DNA from 4 places in the Streptomyces sp. NPDC058664 genome. Region 2 is predicted to be linked to each of the others. Evidence: riboswitches for the same ligand, from Rfam matches in the RefSeq annotation. Region 2 holds a riboswitch; each other region holds the start of a gene.
What was found. Region 2 has a riboswitch for cyclic di-AMP ahead of ACFWUY_RS05475 (transglycosylase family protein). Riboswitches for the same ligand answer to the same signal wherever they lie in the genome.
Positions count from the first base shown of each region.

Region 1: another riboswitch for cyclic di-AMP. It lies ahead of ACFWUY_RS03205 (M23 family metallopeptidase); the one in region 2 lies ahead of ACFWUY_RS05475 (transglycosylase family protein).
Region 3: another riboswitch for cyclic di-AMP. It lies ahead of ACFWUY_RS10835 (transglycosylase SLT domain-containing protein); the one in region 2 lies ahead of ACFWUY_RS05475 (transglycosylase family protein).
Region 4: another riboswitch for cyclic di-AMP. It lies ahead of ACFWUY_RS08040 (peptidoglycan DD-metalloendopeptidase family protein); the one in region 2 lies ahead of ACFWUY_RS05475 (transglycosylase family protein).

Region 1 covers NZ_JBHXRW010000003.1:21,209-25,817, forward strand. The annotation lists gene ACFWUY_RS03200 (aldo/keto reductase) at 1-786, opposite strand, end outside; gene ACFWUY_RS03205 (M23 family metallopeptidase) at 949-2,094, opposite strand; cyclic di-AMP (ydaO/yuaA leader) riboswitch at 2,106-2,252, opposite strand; gene ACFWUY_RS03210 (PP2C family protein-serine/threonine phosphatase) at 2,454-3,665, opposite strand; gene ACFWUY_RS03215 (MerR family transcriptional regulator) at 3,790-4,530, opposite strand.
Region 2 covers NZ_JBHXRW010000004.1:191,638-196,246, reverse strand. The annotation lists gene eno (phosphopyruvate hydratase) at 1-934, opposite strand, end outside; gene ACFWUY_RS05475 (transglycosylase family protein) at 1,318-2,037, opposite strand; cyclic di-AMP (ydaO/yuaA leader) riboswitch at 2,041-2,214, opposite strand; gene ACFWUY_RS05470 (transglycosylase family protein) at 2,472-3,581, opposite strand; gene ACFWUY_RS05465 (cytochrome P450) at 3,675-4,609, opposite strand, start outside.
Region 3 covers NZ_JBHXRW010000010.1:55,998-60,606, forward strand. The annotation lists gene ACFWUY_RS10820 (DMT family transporter) at 1-821, opposite strand, end outside; gene ACFWUY_RS10825 (LysR family transcriptional regulator) at 893-1,771, shown strand; gene ACFWUY_RS10830 (hypothetical protein) at 1,796-2,458, opposite strand; cyclic di-AMP (ydaO/yuaA leader) riboswitch at 2,800-2,983, shown strand; gene ACFWUY_RS10835 (transglycosylase SLT domain-containing protein) at 2,988-3,872, shown strand; gene ACFWUY_RS10840 (phosphoribosyltransferase family protein) at 3,866-4,609, opposite strand, start outside.
Region 4 covers NZ_JBHXRW010000007.1:28,434-33,042, forward strand. The annotation lists gene ACFWUY_RS08035 (SGNH/GDSL hydrolase family protein) at 1-517, opposite strand, end outside; gene ACFWUY_RS08040 (peptidoglycan DD-metalloendopeptidase family protein) at 680-1,714, opposite strand; cyclic di-AMP (ydaO/yuaA leader) riboswitch at 1,719-1,873, opposite strand; gene ACFWUY_RS08045 (tyrosine-protein phosphatase) at 2,268-3,089, shown strand; gene ACFWUY_RS08050 (DUF6126 family protein) at 3,114-3,269, opposite strand; gene ACFWUY_RS08055 (helix-turn-helix domain-containing protein) at 3,314-3,979, opposite strand; gene ACFWUY_RS08060 (aspartate aminotransferase family protein) at 4,054-4,609, opposite strand, start outside.

The DNA of each region.
Region 1 (4,609 bases), on a different contig from region 2:
TTCCGCTCCGTGCGCCTCGGCGACCGTGTCGAGCGCGGAGAGCACGGCCCGGCCCCGCTCGGTGTCCAGGTGGCCGCCGGCACCGGAGGCGCGGACGCTGTCGACCGTGGCGCCGGGGCGGTACTTGCCGGTGAGGAAGCCGGACGCGAGGCCGTAGTACGGGACGGCGGAGAGCCCGGCCTGCTCCACGGTCTTCAGGAGCGGGCCCTCGTAGGTCTCGCGGGAGACCAGGTTGTAGTGCGGCTGGAGGGCCACGTACCGGGTGAGGCCCTCGGCCTCGGCGAAGTCGAGGGAGGCCCGCAGCCGTTCCGGGGAGATGTTGGAGGCCGCGACCGCCCGCACCTTGCCGTCCCGCACGAGCTGGTCGAGGGCGGTGACGATCTCCTCGACGGGGACCGACTCGTCGTCGAAGTGGGTGTGGTAGAGGTCGATGCGGTCGGTGCCGAGGCGGCGCAGCGACTCCTCCGCGCCGGCCTTGATGGTGGCGGCGGCCAGTCCCTTGAAGCGGGGGTGGGCGCCGACCTTGGTGGCGACGACGATGTCGTCGCGGTTGCCGCGGGAGGCGAGCCAGCGGCCGATGACGGTCTCGGACTCGCCGCCCTCGTTGCCCTCGGCCCAGGCGGAGTAGACGTCGGCGGAGTCGACGAAGTTGCCGCCGGCTGCGGCGTAGGCGTCGAGGACGGCGAAGGACCGCGTCTCGTCGGCCGTCCACCCGAAGACGTTGCCGCCGAGGGCGAGCGGGAAGACGTGCAGGTCGGAACTGCCCAGCGGGCGGAGAGAGGCCATGGAGGGGCAACCCTCTCCGGCCCCGGGCCTATTCCGCGGCCGGTCCGCCCGCTGCTCAGGCCCGCCGGTCCGCCCGCTGCTCAGGCCCGCCGGTCCGCCCGCCGATCCACCCGCCGGTCAGGCCCGGCGACCAGGCAGCCCGGCGGTCAGACCGTCAGGCGGTCAGACCGTCAGGCCCTTGGAGCGGAGCCAGTCCGCCGGGTTGATGCCGTCGCCGCCGGGCGTGTGCACCTCCATGTGGAGGTGGGCGCCGGAGACGTTGCCCGTGGCGCCGACGCGGCCGATCGTCTCGCCGGTGCCCACGGTCTGGCCGACGCCGACCGTCATGGACGACAGGTGGCAGTACCAGACCTCGGTGCCGTCCTCCAGCTCCAGGACGATCCGGTAGCCGTAGGAACCGGACCAGCCCGCCGACTTGACGGTGGCGCCGTGGACCGCCTTGAGCGGGGTGCCGGTGGGGGCCGCGAAGTCGAGGCCCGTGTGGTAGCCGGAGGACCACATCGAGCCGGACTGCATGTAGGTGGCGGTGAGGGAGTACGAGGAGAGCGGCATCGAGTAGCTCGCGGCGAGCTGGGCGAGGCGCTCGGCCTCGGCCTTGGCCGCGGCTTCCGCCTCCGCCTTCGCCTTGGCCTCCGCCTCGGCCTTCGCCTTCGCCTCGGCAGCGGCCTCCGCGGCCGCCTTCTCCGCGGCCTCGGCCTTGGCCGCGGCCTCCGCGGCCGCCTTCTCCGCCGCCGCCTTCTCCGCCGCGGCCTTCTCGGCGGCGTCGGCGGAGGCCTGCTGCTGCTCGGCCTGCTGGAGGATGCGCGCACGCAGGGCCTCGCCCGCGTCGGCGGTGCCGGCCGTCTTCCCCGTCACCTGCTCGGCGGCCGTCCCGGTCCGCTCGTCGTCGTCGACGGTGGTGTACGCGGCGACGGTGAGCGGGTTCGGGTTGGAGCGGGCCGCGGCGACCGTCAGGTCCTCGTCCGACGACGTGCCCGCGTCCGGGAGGAGGTCGCCGACGCCGGGAAGGTCGTGGGCGTCCGGCAGACCGAGGTCCGGGAGGTCCGGGAGCGAGATGGCCACCGGCGGCTTCTCCTGCGCGGTGGCGAGGCCGCCCGCGCCGACGGCCGCGATGACACCGACGCCGAGGACGGTGGAGGAGCGGGCGAAGTTGGAGCGCTGCTTGACGACCCGGTGCCGGCCGCCGGAGCGGCTCTCGGCGCGGAGGGAGCCCTCGGTGGGGTTCCACTCGGTGTCCGGGGCGGCAGGACCCGCACCACTTCCGAAGGCGTCGAAGGGGACTTCGGGTGCGGGGGTGTTGGACGCCACGAAGGGGCGCTCCTTTCCTTCCTTCTCGCCTACCGGGTTAGCTGACGGGTTCGGAGCAGGAAGGTCTCCTACGGGCACGGTCGCACAGGTGCGAAGGGCCCGATTCACCCCAATTGGTGGTTCCCCGGTTCCTTTTCAGGATTCGGCGCGTGCGCACGGTGCCGCCTCTTGCGGCGGCTGGGACGACCGCGCTGCGTTATCGAACGTTAATAGACAGCGGGTCCCGATTCCAAGCCGTTCCCCTTGATCATTCATTGAATTGGGTCACAATGGCCCGAGTTGACCCCCCTTCAGCAACAACTGGCGAAACCTACCCGGGCTGACACCGGATCAATTGTTATCGCAGCGACACCTTCCGGCTACGGCCGGTGACCGGGCCCGGCCGGCGGGACCACCGGCATCGTGCGGCGCCGCTCCGGCTGCGTCGTCGTGGGACGGCTCAGCGCGAGCAGCGCCATGTCGTCCGTCGCCCCGCCGCCCGTGTGCAGCCGTACGTCGTCCACCAGCGCGTCGAGGAGCTCCTCGGGCCCCGGGAAGATCCGGCCGGCGAGGCGCTGCCCCGGGTCGTAGAAGACACCCGCCGCGTTCCGCGCCTCGGAGAGGCCGTCGGTGTAGAAGAGCAGCGTCGCGCCCGGCGGGTACGGCCGCCCCTCGGCCCGGTCCGGCCACACCGCCAGATCGCCCATGCCGAGCGGCAGCGCCGGTTCGGTCGGATCCAGCGTGTCCAGGCGCCCGTCCGCGTACAGCATCAGCGGTGGCGGGTGCCCGCGGTTGACGATCCGTACGAAACCGCTGAAGGTGCCGCTCCCGCCCTCGCGCGGGATCTCGGCCAGGACGGCGGTGGTGAAGCCCTCGACGGCGTCGAGTCCGTCCCTGCGGGTGCCTTCCCGGGCCAGCGCCCGTTCGAGGCGCTGCGCCACGCCCTCCAGGCTCCGCTCCTGCTCGGCCGCCTCCCGGAAGGCCCCGATGACGACGGCGACGGCCTCCACCGCGTCCATCCCCTTGCCCCGGACGTCCCCGACGACGAGCCGCACCCCGTAGGGGGTGTCCTGGACGGCGAACAGGTCGCCGCCGATGAACGCGTCCGCCTGCGCCGCCTCGTAACGGGCCGCGCACTGCAGCCCGCCGATCCGCTCGGCGGGCGTCGGCAGCACGGCCTTCTGCGCGGTCTCCGCGATGACCCGCGCCGAGGCGAGCCGCTCGCCGCTGCGGCGCACGACCCGGCTGATGAGGAGGGCGAGCGCGGAGACGGTGGCGACGGTCAGGGTCTCGGTGAGGGTCGGGACCTCGGTGACGGTGCCGTTGTAGAGGTGCAGCCCGACGGAGGCGAGGAGCGCGGCGATCCCGGTGAGGAGGGTCGTGAGGGTGGAGAAGAAGGGCGCGGCGATCAGCGGGGCGGCGGAGAACAGCGGCGCGGCGGTGTACGCGGGCGGTGTCAGCAGGTCGAAGACGACCCCGCCGGCGATGACCAGCGGCGGCAGCGCGCGGATGAACCGCCGGGCACGCCCGTACGAGTGGCGGCCGTCACCGCCCCGTCGCCCGCCGTCGCCCGCTCCTAGGGGGTGCCCCACCTGTGCTCTCCTGCCCGGTCCGTACCCGGCCGCGGTCCGTACCGCGCCCTCCCAGGGTGGCCGCCCCCGCACCGGGCGGCGACTCCCACGGGGCCGACCGGCGTACGGAGGCGGCCGGCCGCCGTCAGAGGTTCCGCTCGGCGTAGATCTCCATCGCGTCCCGGACCAGGACCGCGGTCCCCTCGCCGTGCTTGTCGTAGTTCGCGGTGAACCGCGGGTCGTCGACGTACATCCGGCCGAGGCCGATCACGTACTCCTTGCTCGGGGTCGTGGTGTGCGACAGCCACGCGATCTGGCGCCGCGTGATCGCCTGCACCTCCTCGTCGCCGGCGGCCAGGCCGTCCCTGAGCGCCCGCGCGAAGTCGCGGGCGATCCCCGCCTGCTCGTCCATGAACGCCTTCTTCCCCTCGGCGTCGAGCGACCGCCACCAGCGGTCCCCCTTCTCGTACGCGTCGCGGCCCCAGCGCTCGGTGACCTCCTCCTCGTACGCCGTGTGGTCGAAACCGTCGAACACTTCGTCGGCCATGAGTTCTTCTCCGTTCTCGGTCTTGTGGAGAGTGGTCCGCACGGACGCGATCCGGCGACCGATGCGCTCGCGCTCCTGTTCGAGCAGGGCGAGATGGGTGCGGAGGGCGGCGGTCGTGTCCCGCTGCCCCGCGAGGACCTCGGCGATGGCGGACAGCGAGAGCCCGAGCTCGCGCAGCAGCAGGATCCGCTGCAGCCGCACGAGCGCCGCCTGGTCGTAGTACCGGTAACCGTTCGCGCCGATCCGGCTCGGCTCCAGCAGTCCGCGCTCTCCGTAGTGCCGGAGGGTGCGGCTGGTGGTGCCGGCCTTCTTGGCGATCTCTTGGATCGACCACTCCATACCCGGAACGCTAAATCTTGACGTCGCGTCAAGGTCAAGCGGAGAAGTACGTCAAGCGGAGAAGTGCCGGGAAACGGCA
Region 2 (4,609 bases):
GGTCGTCGCCGACGATCTGGACCTTGTCGCCGAGGCGCGAGGTGATGGTCTTCCAGCCGTCCCAGTCGTCCTCGTACAGCGGGTCCTCGATGGAGACCAGCGGGTACGCGGAGACCAGCTCGGCGTAGTAGTCCGTCATCTCGGCGGCCGTGCGGGACTGGCCCTCGAACTCGTACGAGCCGTCCTTGTAGAACTCGGAGGCGGCGACGTCGAGCGCGAGCGCGATGTCACGGCCGGGCTCGTAACCGGCCTCCTTGATCGCCTCGATGATGAGGTCCAGGGCGGCGCGGTTCGACTCGAGGTTCGGCGCGAAGCCGCCCTCGTCGCCGAGACCGGTGGACAGGCCCTTGGTCTTCAGGACCTTCTTCAGGGTGTGGTAGACCTCCGCACCCCAGCGAAGGGCCTCGGAGAAGGACTCCGCGCCGATCGGGGCGATCATGAACTCCTGGATGTCCACGTTGGAGTCGGCGTGCGACCCACCGTTGAGGATGTTCATCATCGGAACGGGCAGCAGGTGCGCGTTCGGGCCGCCGAGGTAGCGGAAGAGCGGGAGGTCGGAGGCCTCGGACGCGGCGTGCGCGACGGCGAGGGAGACGCCGAGGATGGCGTTGGCGCCGAGGGAGGCCTTGTTCTCGGTGGCGTCCAGGTCGAACATCGCCTGGTCGATCAGGCGCTGCTCGGTGGCGTCGTAGCCGACGAGCTCCGGGCCGATCTGCTCGATGACGGCGAGGACGGCCTTCTCGACACCCTTGCCCAGGTAGCGGTTGGGGTCACCGTCGCGAAGCTCGATGGCCTCGAACGCACCGGTGGAGGCGCCGGACGGAACAGCAGCACGGCCGGTGCTGCCGTCGTCGAGGCCGACCTCGACCTCGACCGTGGGGTTGCCTCGGGAGTCCAGGATTTCCCGGGCTACGACGACGTCGATGGACGGCACGAGCATCTCCTTTTTGGGATGTGACGCTGGATGTGACGCAAGGCCGGTGCAGGGTCGCTTTGCCTTGCGACAAGAGCCTAACCGGCTCGGGGGCTCCGGCCCGCCGGGCGCCCGCCCCCTGGGACGAAAAAGGACCCAAGGGCATGCATCACGGGACGAAGGACCCCGGATCTACCGGGCGGTAATCACCGGGTCGTCCCGAAACGGAGAGTCGGGGTCGGCCGGCTCCCTCCCGGAGGCGGAGAGCCGGGGCCGGCTTCCTCCCGGAAACGGGGAACCCCGGCCCGGCGCGCACGGGGGAAGGGGCGCGCCGGGTCGGGGTGGTCACCGCGGGAGGGTCGTGGGGACCGCGTGAGCCGCCGGACTCACGCGGACCGCCGGGCTCACTTCAGGTGAAGCTGCTGGCCCGGGTAGATGAGGTCGGCGTTCTCGACGACGTCCTTGTTCAGCTCGAAGAGCTCGGCCCAGCCGCCGTCGACGCCCTGCGCCCGGGCGATGGTGCTGAGGGTGTCGCCGGTCACGACCTTGTACTCGCCGTCGCCCTTCTCGACCTTCTTGCCGGTCGGGGTGGTGACGGTCTTCTTGGCGGCGGCCTTCGGCGCGGCGGTCTGCGCGCTCTTCGGCTGCGGAGCCTGGCGCTGCTCGCTGCGGGTGGTCGGCTGCTCGGCCTTCCGCTCCGGCTGCGGGGCGCTCTGCTGCGGGGCGCTCTCGGCGGCGCCGCCGTCGTAGGAGGCTCCGGAGAGGCCCACGCCACAGCTCGGCCAGGCGCCCTTGCCCTGGCCCGCGAGGACCTTCTCGGCGATGGCGATCTGCTGGGACTTCGACGCCTGGTTGGCGGTCGAGGCGTAGGCGGTGCCGCCGTACGCGGCCCAGGTGGAGGCCGAGAACTGGAGGCCGCCGTAGTAGCCGTTGCCCGTGTTGATGGACCAGTTGCCGCCGGACTCGCACTGGGCGACGCGGTCCCACTCGGAGGCCGTGGCGGCCGAGGCGGTGCCCGCGGTCATCAGCGGGGCCGCGACGGCGACACCGGTGACGCCGACGAGCGCGACGACCTGGGTGGCCTTGGAGGGACGGCGGTGTTTGCCCTTGCCGGAAAACAGCATGGAGATTCTCCTCACCGACGCCTGTGAGGTGAGCTGTCGGGTTCGGGCCGGAAAGTTGCCCGGCCGCGTGTCCTAGCACGCGGCTTCACCCCAAGCCGATCGTCGGCCGTCTTTCTCAACGGCCGGAACCGGCACTTACCTTGGGTCCCCCACTCCTGCCTTCGGCGCTTGCGCGACGACTGTTCCCATCGGCCGACGGCAGGATTCGGCGTTTCGGTCGACGGGGCCCGCGGTGGCGAGCGGTAAGACCGTAGACACAGACCCACCGGAAGTTCAAAGAGGCGCATTGCGGAAATATCGCCCCTACTTGCCCTCCGGTGGGCGGCGTTTACGCAGGTGAGAGGTGGCGGAGACAAAAGGTACGGCCAAGACACGCCAGTTGGGGCGAAGAGACCCATGTCTCACTTACGCAGAACCGGACATACGGCCTCGAATCACTCGGCCGTCGCGGGCGAAATGTCCGTCAATTCGAGGCTCTGACCAGGAAGGATGAGGTCCGGATCGATGCCCACCGTCCGCCGATTGGCGTCGTAGAGGGCGGTCCAGCCTCCGGGGAGTTCGTTCTTCTGCGCGATGTCGGACAGGCTGTCGCCCGGCCGCACGGTGTACGCGTCCGAAGTGTCCTGACTGTCCGTTGCGCCCGCACCCTTCGCCTCGTCAACCGGCGTCGATGCGATGGGCGTTTCGGTCACCTTGCTCCCGGACGAGGCGTGTCTACCCGATTCGAGTGAACTGTCCGCCTTGCCGGTTTCCTCCGGTGCGGCCTCGCCCCGATGCTTCCCGCTTCCGGGAGTGGCCGACGTCGCGTCACCTTCCGGAGTGCCGGGCATCACGGACGAACCGGGCGCACCGGGCGTGGTGGAGGCGTCAGGGGCGACCGGGGTGGTCGGGGTGACCGGAGTGGTCGGCGCGGTCGTGTCGGCCGGCGCGGAGGGGCTCACCGGGGTGGTCGGCACGCCGGGCGCGGTCGGCGAGACCGGCGTGGCGGGCGCGGTCGGAGAGGCGGGGGCGGTCGGCGTGACGGCGCCCGTGGCCCGCCTCGCGGTCTCCTCGGTCGCGGTGGAGCCCGTGGAGCCCTCCGGAAGGCCCGCGGTCCGGTTCGACTCGACGACCGGCCCCGTGGGGACCTTCGGGACGGAAGCCGGCCCCGGGTCCACGCCGGGGGCCCTGCCGTCGTTCGTCAGGCCGGCGATCGGCGCGCAGGTGGCCCACTCGACGGAGCCCTTGGCGAGCGCCTTCTCGGCCACCGCGATCTGCTGGGCGCGGCTGGCCAGGTCGGCGCTGGGCGCGTACGCCAGGCCGCCGTTCCGCTCCCAGCTGTCCTGGGTGAACTGGAGGCCGCCGTACATGCCGTTGCCGAAGTTGGCGCTCCACTGGCCGCCGGACTCGCACTCGGCGACCCGGTCCCAGGTGGCGGCGTCGGCCGCGGAGGCGGACCCGGTGGCGAGCAGCGGCAGCGCCATGGCGGATCCGGTCACACCGGCGGCGACGACGATGGCGGGGGCCTGACGGGGGCGACGGTGTCGTCCGTTCCCGGAACGCATAGGAGCGCCTTTCGCGTGACGGCTGGGATTGCGGCGAACGTAGCGGTATTCGAACGCTCGTCACAAGTCGATGGCCTCACGATCACGCGAAGATCACATTTCTGATACGCCGTCACCGTGCCGGAGCGGTACGGACGGGGAGAACTCCACCGGAAGCGTGCGCAATCCCCGCATGATGAGCCCGCCGCGCCAGCGCAGTTCGGCCGGGTCGGCGGCAAGTCGCAGGTCCGGAAGGCGGGTCAGCAGGGTCGCGAGCGCCGTCTGCCCCTCGAGGCGGGCGAGCGGCGCGCCCAGGCAGTAGTGGATGCCGTGCCCGTACCCGAGGTGCTGGCTGTCGCGCCGGGTGAGGTCGAGCGTGTCCGGTCCCGCGAACCGCTCCGGGTCCCGGTTGGCGGCGGCGAGCACCACGAGCACCGGGTCCCCCGCCGGGATCTCCTGCCCGCCGATGGTCAGCGGCTGCGTCGCGTACCGCCAGGTGGCCATCTCCACCGGCCCGTCGAACCGCAGCAGCTCCTCCACCGCGGTCTCCAGGAGGCCCGTCTGGCCCGCCGCGATCGAGGCCTGGAGCCGCTCGCGCTGCTCGGGGTGGTGCAGCAGGGCGTGGACGCCGTTGCCGATGAGGTTGATGGTCGTCTCGAAACCGGCGAAGAGGAGCACGAAGCACATCGCGGTGGCCTCGGCCTCGGTGAGGTGGTCACCGTGGTCGCTCGCGCGGATCAGGCCGGAGATCAGGTCGTCGCCGAGGTCCTGGCGCTTGCGGTGGATCAGCTCCGCGAGGTAGCCGCGGATCTTCTTCACCGACCGGGCGACCCCGCCGCGGGGCCCGCCGCCGTGCCGGATCATCATCCCGGCCCAGTCCCGGAAGTCGTCCTGGTCCTCGCGGGGCACGCCGAGCAGGTCGCAGATCGCGTAGATGGGCATCGGGAACGCGAACTCGTGGATGAGGTCCGCGCTCCCCCGCTCCGCGAAGGAGTCGATGAGCCGGTCCGTCAGTTCCTGCACGCGCGGGGTGAACTCGGCGACCCGGC
Region 3 (4,609 bases), on a different contig from region 2:
GCCATGCCCGCCACCACGCGGACCGTCAGGGGCTCGTCGAGGACCAGTGCGCCGAGGGCCACGGACACCACCGGCAGCAGGTAGCCGACCGTCGCGGCGGCGGTCGGACCCTCGTCCGCGATCATCCGGTAGTTCAGGTGGAAGGTCAGCCCGGTGGCGAGGACCCCCAGGACGACGACCGCGAGGACGCCCGCCCAGGTCACCGTCGTCTGCCCTCCGCCGACGGCCGGGGCGGGTGCGCTGAGGCCGGTCGCCGTCAGCAGCTGCGCGGCGGAGAGCGCCAGCGGCGCGGTGCCCCGGCCGGTGAGGTGGCGGGCCATGTACGCGAAGGCCACGGCGTAGCTCGCGGAGGCGCCGAGGAGCGCGAGGGCGCCCCAGCTCATCAGGCCGGTCCCCCGGCTCCAGGGCGCGAAGATCAGCAGGACTCCGGCGAAGCCGAGCGCGAGGCCGGCCGACCGGGCGGCGCGCAGGGGGCGTTCGGAGCCCAGGGCCAGGCCGATGAGGAGGGACCAGAGCGGGGTGGTGGCGTTGAGTACGCCCGCCACTCCGCTGTCCACGGTCTGTTCTCCGACCGAGAAGAGCAGGAACGGCAGCGCGTTGCAGAAGAAGGCGGCGACGACGAGCCGTCCCCAGGTCGCCCGGTCCCGTGGCAGCCGCTGTCCCGCCGCGTACGCGAGTGCGAGGAGCACCGCCGCGCCCAGCAGGCACCGTACGAAGGTGATCCACCCGGGACCGAGGCCCTCGTTGAGGGAGATCTTGATCCAGAGGAAGCCCGAGCCCCAGAGCAGGGCCAGGACGCCCATGCGTGTCGCCGATGTCATGTCCTCACGGTCCTCCGCCCCATCCGACAGGACAAGCGATGAATCGTGGGGTCGGCGTTAAGCTGTGCTACATGCTCGATGTGAGACGCATGCAGGTGCTCCGGGCCGTCGTCAGCAGTGGCTCCGTGACCGCCGCGGCCGCGCACCTCGGTTACACCCCCTCGGCCGTGAGCCAGCAGATCGGCGTCCTGGAGAAGGAGGCCGGCATCGCGCTGCTCGAACGGTTCGGCAGGGGCGTGCGTCCGACGGCCGCCGGGCGGCTGCTCACCGAGCACGCCGCCGTCATCGGCCGTCAGGTCGCCGAGGCCGAGACCGCCCTCGCCGATCTGCGGGCGGGCCGCACCGGGCAGATCGCGGTCCACTACTTCGCCACGGCGGGCGCCGATCTCGTCGCTCCCGCCCTGGCCCGTTTCCGCACCGAACACCCGGGCGTACGCGTGGAGCTGAGGATCTCCGACGGTGCTCCCGACGAGGACGCCGACCTCACCCTGGTGGTACGGCCCCGGGGCGGCGGCCCCGGAGCGTCCGGCGACGGGTTGCGGCTGGTCCATCTGCTCGACGACCCCTACCGGGCCGTGCTGCCCAAGGGCCATCCGCTCGCCGGCCGCCGCGCCGCCGTCGACCTCGCCTCGCTCGCCGCCGAGCCCTGGGTCGGCAGCGAACGCCCCGGCCCGTGCCTCGACGCGGTGATGGAGGCGTGCGCGGCGGCCGGGTTCACCCCGGACATCGCGGTGGAGTGCGAGGAGTACGCCACCGCGCAGGGCTTCGTCGCGGCCGGTCTCGGCGTGAGCCTGATCCCGTTGACCGGCTTGGGCAGCCGCCACCCGAACGTGGTCGTCCGCAAGGTCCGCGGTCCTGAGCCGGTCCGTTCGATCCACGCGGCGGTACGGGAGTCCTCGCTCACCCTGCCTGCCGTGCGGGGTCTCCTCACGGCCCTTCAGGAGGTGTGACGGGGGCGGCGCGCGGGGCGGCCCTCAGCGGCCGGCGTGTGCGGCGCGGTGGATCGTGGCGTCGAGGAGGGCCAGGGCGTCCGCCGCGGTACGGCCGGGGGCCCGGTTCCACGGTCCGATCAGGTCCCGCCACCCCCGGGACCGGAGTTCGGCCATGATCCAGGCGGCCCCCTCGTTCATCGTCGTCGCGCTGCCGTAGCCGAGCCGGTGGGCGGCGAGGAGGGCGCCGCAGACGCACCGGGCCCCACGGACGTCGCGCAGTTTGTACGGGGCGTTCTGCCAGCCCCACTCCGCCAGCACGAGGCGCGCGTAGCCGAGGTGGACCGAGGGGCGCAGCTCCGACCGGCCGACCCGCCGCCAGGCGTGCAGCCGGTCGGGCAGTACGGCTCCGATCCGCCCCGGGAGGCGGCGCTCGGCGGGAAGGGGTGGCGGCAGTGCGTCGAGCGCGTCGGCGACGAGCCGGTCCACCGGCACGGTGAGCAGAGCTCTCCAGCTCTCGGCGTCCGGCGCCGCGTTCGGTGCCGCGTCGGGCGCGGGGACGGGCGTGATCTCGGGCGCGGGGACGGGCGCGGACGGCGGGGCGGCGGTCCAGTCCGTGACGATCCGCTGCCAGGTGGCGCTCTCGTAGAGGGCGGCGGCCTGGCGGTCGAGGGTCTCGGGGGTGAGCAGGGGGGCGGAGGGCGACATCCGGGCGGCTCCTCGGTCGGGGTCACTCCATCGTTCAGGACGAATGTCGGCTTTGCGCCCTATGCCCTTGAGTGCCCCACGATCGACCAGCTCTTTACAACACACTTCCCTATTAACAGATTTAAGGTGCATATACGGACATTGAACGCCTGGTGACGCGACTCACTTTCCCCCGCCCCCACCCGCGCCCGGAACCGGCGCATTCCGCACGGCGCAAGGAAGTTCGGCCGGCCCGGCCGACGGTCGATCTTGAATTCCGCGAATTATGTGATCCTTCGGCCGAACGACGGCATCCGCTCCTCTTGTTCTCCGTCGCGTCACTGGCCTACGGTCACCTCCATTCGAGCGGATCGCCGAATCCTGCCACCGCTCGTAATACCTCCCTTTCACCCGACGGCAGGAGCGGGGGACCCACGAATACGCCGGCCCGGATTCCGGGACGGCTCGGGGTGAAGCCGCGTGCGTGCGGCCGGACATCTCCAGTCCGAACCCGACAGCTCACCCCGAAGGCGCCGGAGAGGAATCCGTCATGCCTGCACACGGTAAGCACCGCCGCCCCCGTCGCAACCCCGTCTCCCGTGGACTCGCGCTGGTCGGCACGGGTGGGGCCGCCCTCGCCCTCCCCCTGCTCGCCCCCGGCGCGGCCGGCGCCGCGCCCGTCTCCGGAACCCCGGAGGTCGCCGCCCAGCCCGCCGCCGCTTTCGGCGCAGCAGCCCCGGCCAAGGCTCCCGCCGCCCCGGCCGCCGCGCGTACGTACACCGTCGTCAGTGGCGACTCGCTTTCCCTGATCGCCCAGAAGAAGGGAATTCAGGGCGGCTGGAAGAGCCTTTACAAGGCCAATAAGAGCACGGTGGGTGACAACCCGTCACTCATTCACCCCGGTCTTGAACTGACGGTCGGTCGGAATTCCGTGAAGGCCACCCCCGCACAGGCGAAGAAGTCCGGTTCGGCCGAACGGGCGAGCCGGTCCGAGCGCCGGGCGGCCGCCCCGGCCGCCGCCACCTCCACCGGAGCCTCCGCCGCGCAGGCCGCTCCTGCCGCCGCCCCGGCCGCCGCTCCGGTCAAGGCCGCCCCGGCCGCCGCCACCCAGTACGCGAACAACCTCGACGGCTGGATCCGGGAGTCGCTGGACATCATGGCCCAGCGCGGTATCCCCGGTTCCTACGACGGGATCCTCCGCAACGTCATGCGCGAGTCGTCCGGCAACCCGCGGGCCATCAACAACTGGGACATCAACGCGGTGAACGGCACCCCCTCGAAGGGGCTCCTCCAGGTGATCCAGCCGACCTTCGACGCCTACCACGTGCCGGGCACGTCCACGGATCTGTACGACCCGGTCGCCAACATCACCGCCGCCTGCAACTACGCGGCCGACCGCTACGGCTCCATCGACAACGTCAACGGCCCCTACTGATCCCGGAAGTGCTCGGTGAACCAGGAGGTGGCCAGCTCCGCCACCTCCTCCAGGGCACCGGGTTCCTCGAAGAGATGGGTGGCGCCCTCCACGACGGCCAGCCGGTTCTCGCAGCGCAACAGGGCGCCCGCCCGCCGGTTGAGGTCGAGGACCAGCGCGTCCCTGCCTCCCACCACCAGGAGCGTGGGCGCCCGCACCTGGGCCAGGCGGTCGGCCGCGAGGTCCGGTCGGCCGCCGCGTGAGACGACGGCGGCCACGGACGACCCGGGTTCGCCCGCCGCCCACAGCGCGGCGGCGGCTCCCGTGCTCGCACCGAAGTAGCCGAGCGGCAGGCCGGCGCCCTCGGGCCGCCCGGCGAGCCAGTCCGTGGCACCGGCGAGCCGGCCCGCGAGCAGGGGCGTGTCGAAGACACGCGCCCGGTCGGCCGCCTCCGTCTCGGTGAGCAGGTCGAAGAGGAGCGTTCCGAGGCCCGCCCGGTTGAGCTCCGTCGCGACCGCCCGGTTGCGGGAGCTGTGCCGACTGCTGCCGCTGCCGTGGGCGAACAGGACGATGCCCGCGGCCCCTTCGGGCACCGCGAGCCGCCCGGCGAGCACCGCTCCGGCCGCGGGGATCCGTACGTCCGTGTCGTGGACGACCGGGCCGTGGGCGGCGCGGTTGTGGTCCAGACAGGCGATGACCTCGGCGTCGGGGGTCTGGGTGAAGTCCCGGTAGAACTGCCCGATCGCGTAGAACGACTC
Region 4 (4,609 bases), on a different contig from region 2:
CCGACCTGAGGGACCACAGGTCGAGGACCGGGCAGTCGTAGCGGTCCGCGATGGCCCGGACGTGGGCGGTGTAGGTGGCGATCTTGCCGCGCAGGTGCCTGAGCACGGGCACGTCACGGGTGTCGAAGCCGGTGGTCACCATGACGGTGCCGACGGCGGAGGTCAGTTCGGCGACGGCGCGCTCGAAGCGCTCGGCCACGTCGTCGGGGTCCGAGCCGGGGCGGATGATGTCGTTGCCGCCGGCGCAGAAGGTCACCAGGTCGGGGGCGAGTTCCTTCGCCCGGGGGACCTGTTCCGCCACGATCTGGTCGAGGAGGCGCCCGCGTACGGCCAGGTTGGCGTAGCGGAAGGCGTCGTGCTCCGGCAGCTGGTCGGCGAGCAGGACCGCGAAGCGGTCCGCCCAGCCGACGTACGTCCCGTCGGGCCCGGGGTCTCCGACGCCCTCGGTGAAGCTGTCACCGATCGCCGCGTACGACCCGAATGCGTTCTTGTCTCTTGATCTCGAATCGTCTGCCACGGGAGCACATCCTTCCCTTTCGGGTGTGACCTACGCGACCGTAAGGAGGGGTTGACGCCGGGTGACATATGCCACCGATAAAGAATTTGCCAAGCCGGAATAGAGCGGGGAACGCGCGCGGCCCGGCACAGGAGTGCCGGGCCGCGCGGGAGTTGACGTGCGTCAGATGGAGACGCCGTGCTGGCGCAGGTAGCCCAGCGGGTCGATGTCGGAGCCGTAGCTCGGCGAGGTGCGGATCTCGAAGTGGAGGTGCGGGCCGGTCGAGTTGCCGGTGGAGCCGGAGAGACCGATCTGCTGACCGCCGCCGACCGTCTGGCCGGAGGAGACGGAGAGGGAGGAGAGGTGGGCGTACTGGGAGTAGTTGCCGTCGGCGTGCTGGATGACGACCTCGTTGCCGTAGGCGCCGCTCCAGCCGGCCGAGACGACCGTGCCGGCGCCGACGGCGCGGACGGTGGTGCCGGAGGAGGCGATGAAGTCGGCACCGGTGTGGTAGCCGGAGGACCACATGGAGCCGGAGGCGCGGTACGGGGTGGAGACGCCGCCGTCGACCGGTGCGACCCAGCCGGACGCGGAGGTCGAGGCGCCGGAGCTGGAGGAGCCCGTGGACTGCGCGGAGGAGGACGAGGACGAGGAGTCCGTGGACTGCGCGGCGGCGGCCGGGGCGGCGGGGCGCTCGCCGCCGCGGGAGGCGCGCGGGGTGTCACCGTTCTTCGCGGAGGACCCGGCGGAGCTCTTCTGGGCCTTCGGGGCGGCGGCCTTGGGCGCGGCGCTCTTCGGGGCGGCGCTCTTCGGGGCGGCGGCCGCAGCGGTGCTCTTGGCTCCGAGCGTGAGCTTCATGCCCGGCAGGATGAGCGAGGGGTCCTCGCCGACGACCTGGCGGTTGTCGGCGTACAGCTTCTGCCAGCCGCCCGCGAGGTCGTGCTCGGAGGCGATCTTCGACAGGTAGTCACCCCGCACGACGGAGTACGTCTTCGGCGCGGCCTTCGCGGCGGGCGCGGCCGGGGCGGCGGCGGGGGCCTTCACCTGGGCGGCGGCGACGGTGGCGGGGGCCGCGGCCGGGGCGGCCTGCGTGGCGGCGTGGGCGCCGGTGGCTCCGAGGAGCGGGAGGGCGACGACGGCGCCTCCGGTACCGGCGGCGGCGATCGAGCGGGTGAGGCGGCTGGACTTGGTACGGCGGTGCTTACCCTTCGCGGGCATGGCGAATTCCTCTCCGGCGCCTGCGAGGTGAGCTGTCGGGTTCGGACTGGAGATGTCCGGCCGCGCTCTCACGCGGCTTCACCCCGAGCCGTCCTGCGTCGCGGGACCGGCGTACTTCCTGGGTCCCCCGCTCCTGCCACGCATGGGTGAGTGGGAATTCCGGACGGTGGCAGGATTCGGCGGTCCGACCGGATTGACGGTGACGCTAGACGAGGGGGTCGGCACGGACAAGCCGCTGATTTCCACCGGCTTTCCCCGCTCTGTCTTCCGCCGGGAATTCCGGTCACCCTCCGTGGATGACGGACCTTCGATTTCCCTTTTGCGTACGGCAATTGCTTCCGGCCGTCGGCCACGATCCGTCACTTCTATGACCCTGCTCACGCACCGGATCCCATCTCACCCGTAAACAGGGCGCGTTATACGCAAGGCCCCAATACGGACAGATCGCCCATTCCTGCTCCCGGGGGGTGCGCCGCCACCGTCCCGCCTGGATGATTGCCCCTGGAACCCATTCCGCGTCGGGCACCCCGAACGTCGACCACCAGGAGCATCCGTGACGCAGCAGCTGCCGCAGGTCCCGCCCACCGAACTGAACGAACCCGAGCTGGTCGAGGTCCGCAACTTCCGGGACGTGGGCGGCCTGCCGACGACGGACGGGCGCGCCGTGCGCCCCGGCCGCCTCTTCCGCAGCGGTCACCTCGCCCACGCGACCGGGACGGACGTCGCCTTCCTCGACTCGCTGGGGCTGCACACCGTCTTCGACTTCCGGAACCTGGCCGACCGGAAGGTCGAGGGTCCGGACGTCGAGCTGCCCGGCGTGCGGAACGTGAACATACCCCTCAACGATCCGGCGGACGGCAAGGAGTTCTGGAAGCTGGTCCGCGACGGCGACATCGAGCAGCTGCGGGAGATCCTCGGCGACGGCAAGGCCGCCGCCCGCATGTCCGACTCGTACCGGAAGATGGTGATCGAGCGGACCGCGGAGCACAGCCGGATCCTGCACTCCCTGGCCGAGGACAGCCTGCCCGCCCTGATGCACTGCGCGGCCGGCAAGGACCGCGCCGGGCTCTCCATCGCGATCACCCTGCTCGCCGTCGGGGTCGAGCGCGCGGCGATCGAGGCCGACTACGTGCTGTCGAACGAGCCGCACCGCCGCTACAAGGTGCGCCGCGGCTCCACCGCTCCGGACGCCATGTCGCCCGAGGTGATGGAGCTGCTGAGCCCGCTGTTCGACGCGCGGGTGGAGTACCTGCGGGACGCCTTCGAGACGATCGAGGCGACCTGGGGCTCGGTGGACGGCTACCTCGCGGACGGCCTGAAGCTGACCGCGGAGACCCGGGAGCGCCTGCGGGAGCGGCTGCTCACCGAGGCGTAGCCGACGGCCCGGCCCGGAACTCCCCTACTGGTTCTGCCCGCCGAGCATGAAGAGCAGGTAGAGGAAACCGGCGAAGAGGTGGCCGGCGATCAGGTAGGCGAACAGGCGGAGGACCAGCCCCTTGGGGAACTTGCCCTCCCCGCGCTCCTCGCCGGTCACCGGTCGCGACTTCCTTGACATGTCGGGCATATCGGTCCTTTCGGAGGGATGAAGAGCCGCGGGGATCAGCGCCGGTGCGGGGTCCCGTCACCGAGGCACAGCTCGGCCGCGGGACTCTGCATCAGGGTGTGGACGAACAGCAGCTCCGCCCCGCCGGGGGTGGCGGCGCCGATCCGGTGCGGGGTGAGCGAGTCGAGGTGCGCGCTGTCCCCGGGGTCGAGGACATGGACGGCCTCGCCGAGCGCGAGCCGCACCCGGCCCTCCAGGACGTGGATCCACTCCTCCCCGGGGTGGACGCGCACGATGTCGGCCCGGGTGGCGTACGGCACGTGGACCCGCAGGCACTGCAGGGCGCGCCCGGCGCCGCCCGCCTGGCGGTAGATCCATCCGTCGGCCTCGACCGGTTCGGAGCGGCCGGCCCGGACGACGGGGTCACGCTCGGGCGGCGCCTCGCCGAGGAGCTCGGAGACCGTCGTACCGTAGATACGGGCGAGGGCGAGCAGCATCGGCAGCGAGGGTTGTCTGTTCCCGGTCTCCAGGCGCGAGAGGTGGGCCGGCGAGAGGCCGGCCCGCTGGGCGGCGGTCTCCAGGGTGAGCCCCCGGCGGCGGCGCAGGGCCCGCAGCTGCGGGGCGACGTCCGGCAGGGCACCCGGAGACGGGGAGGCGGGGCCGGGGTCGGCGGGAGCCGGCGAGGCAGGGTCCGGGAAGGTCTCCCCGGGGACGTGGTCCATGCGTCCATTCCGCCAGCTTCGTGCCTCTGAGGCAAGTTTCTTGCCTCAGAGGCAAAAGTCGGAGGGTGTGGGCGTCAGCGCTGCGCGACCGCCTGCTTGACCAGTGTCCTCCCGAAGTCCCACATCAGCCCGCCGCCCCCGTGGGCCTCGTCCATGACCGCCGTGAAGGCGGTGACGAACCGGTCCACGTCCGCCTCGTCGATGACCAGCGGCGGGATCAGCTTGATCACCTCCAGATGGTCGCCGGAGACCTGGGTGAGGATCCGGTGCCGCTGGAGCAGCGGGACCACGACCATCTGGGCGAAGAGGCCCTTGCGGGCCGCCTGGAGCATCGTCCAGCGCCCGCGGAGGCCGAGCGAGGAGGGCCGGCCGAACTCGATCCCGATCATCAGCCCGCGCCCGCGGATCTCGTGAAGGAGTTCGTACCGGGGCACGAGCTCCTTCAGGCGGCCGGAGAGCAGGTCGCCGATGCGGCGGGCGTGCGCGACCGTCCCCTCGTTCTCCATGACCGAGAGGACGGCGAGTCCGGCGGTCATGGCCTGGGCGTTCGATCCGAAGCTCGCCGAGTGGACGAGCACCCGGTCCATCGACGAGTAGACCTTCTTGAAGATCCAGTCCTTGCCGAGGGTG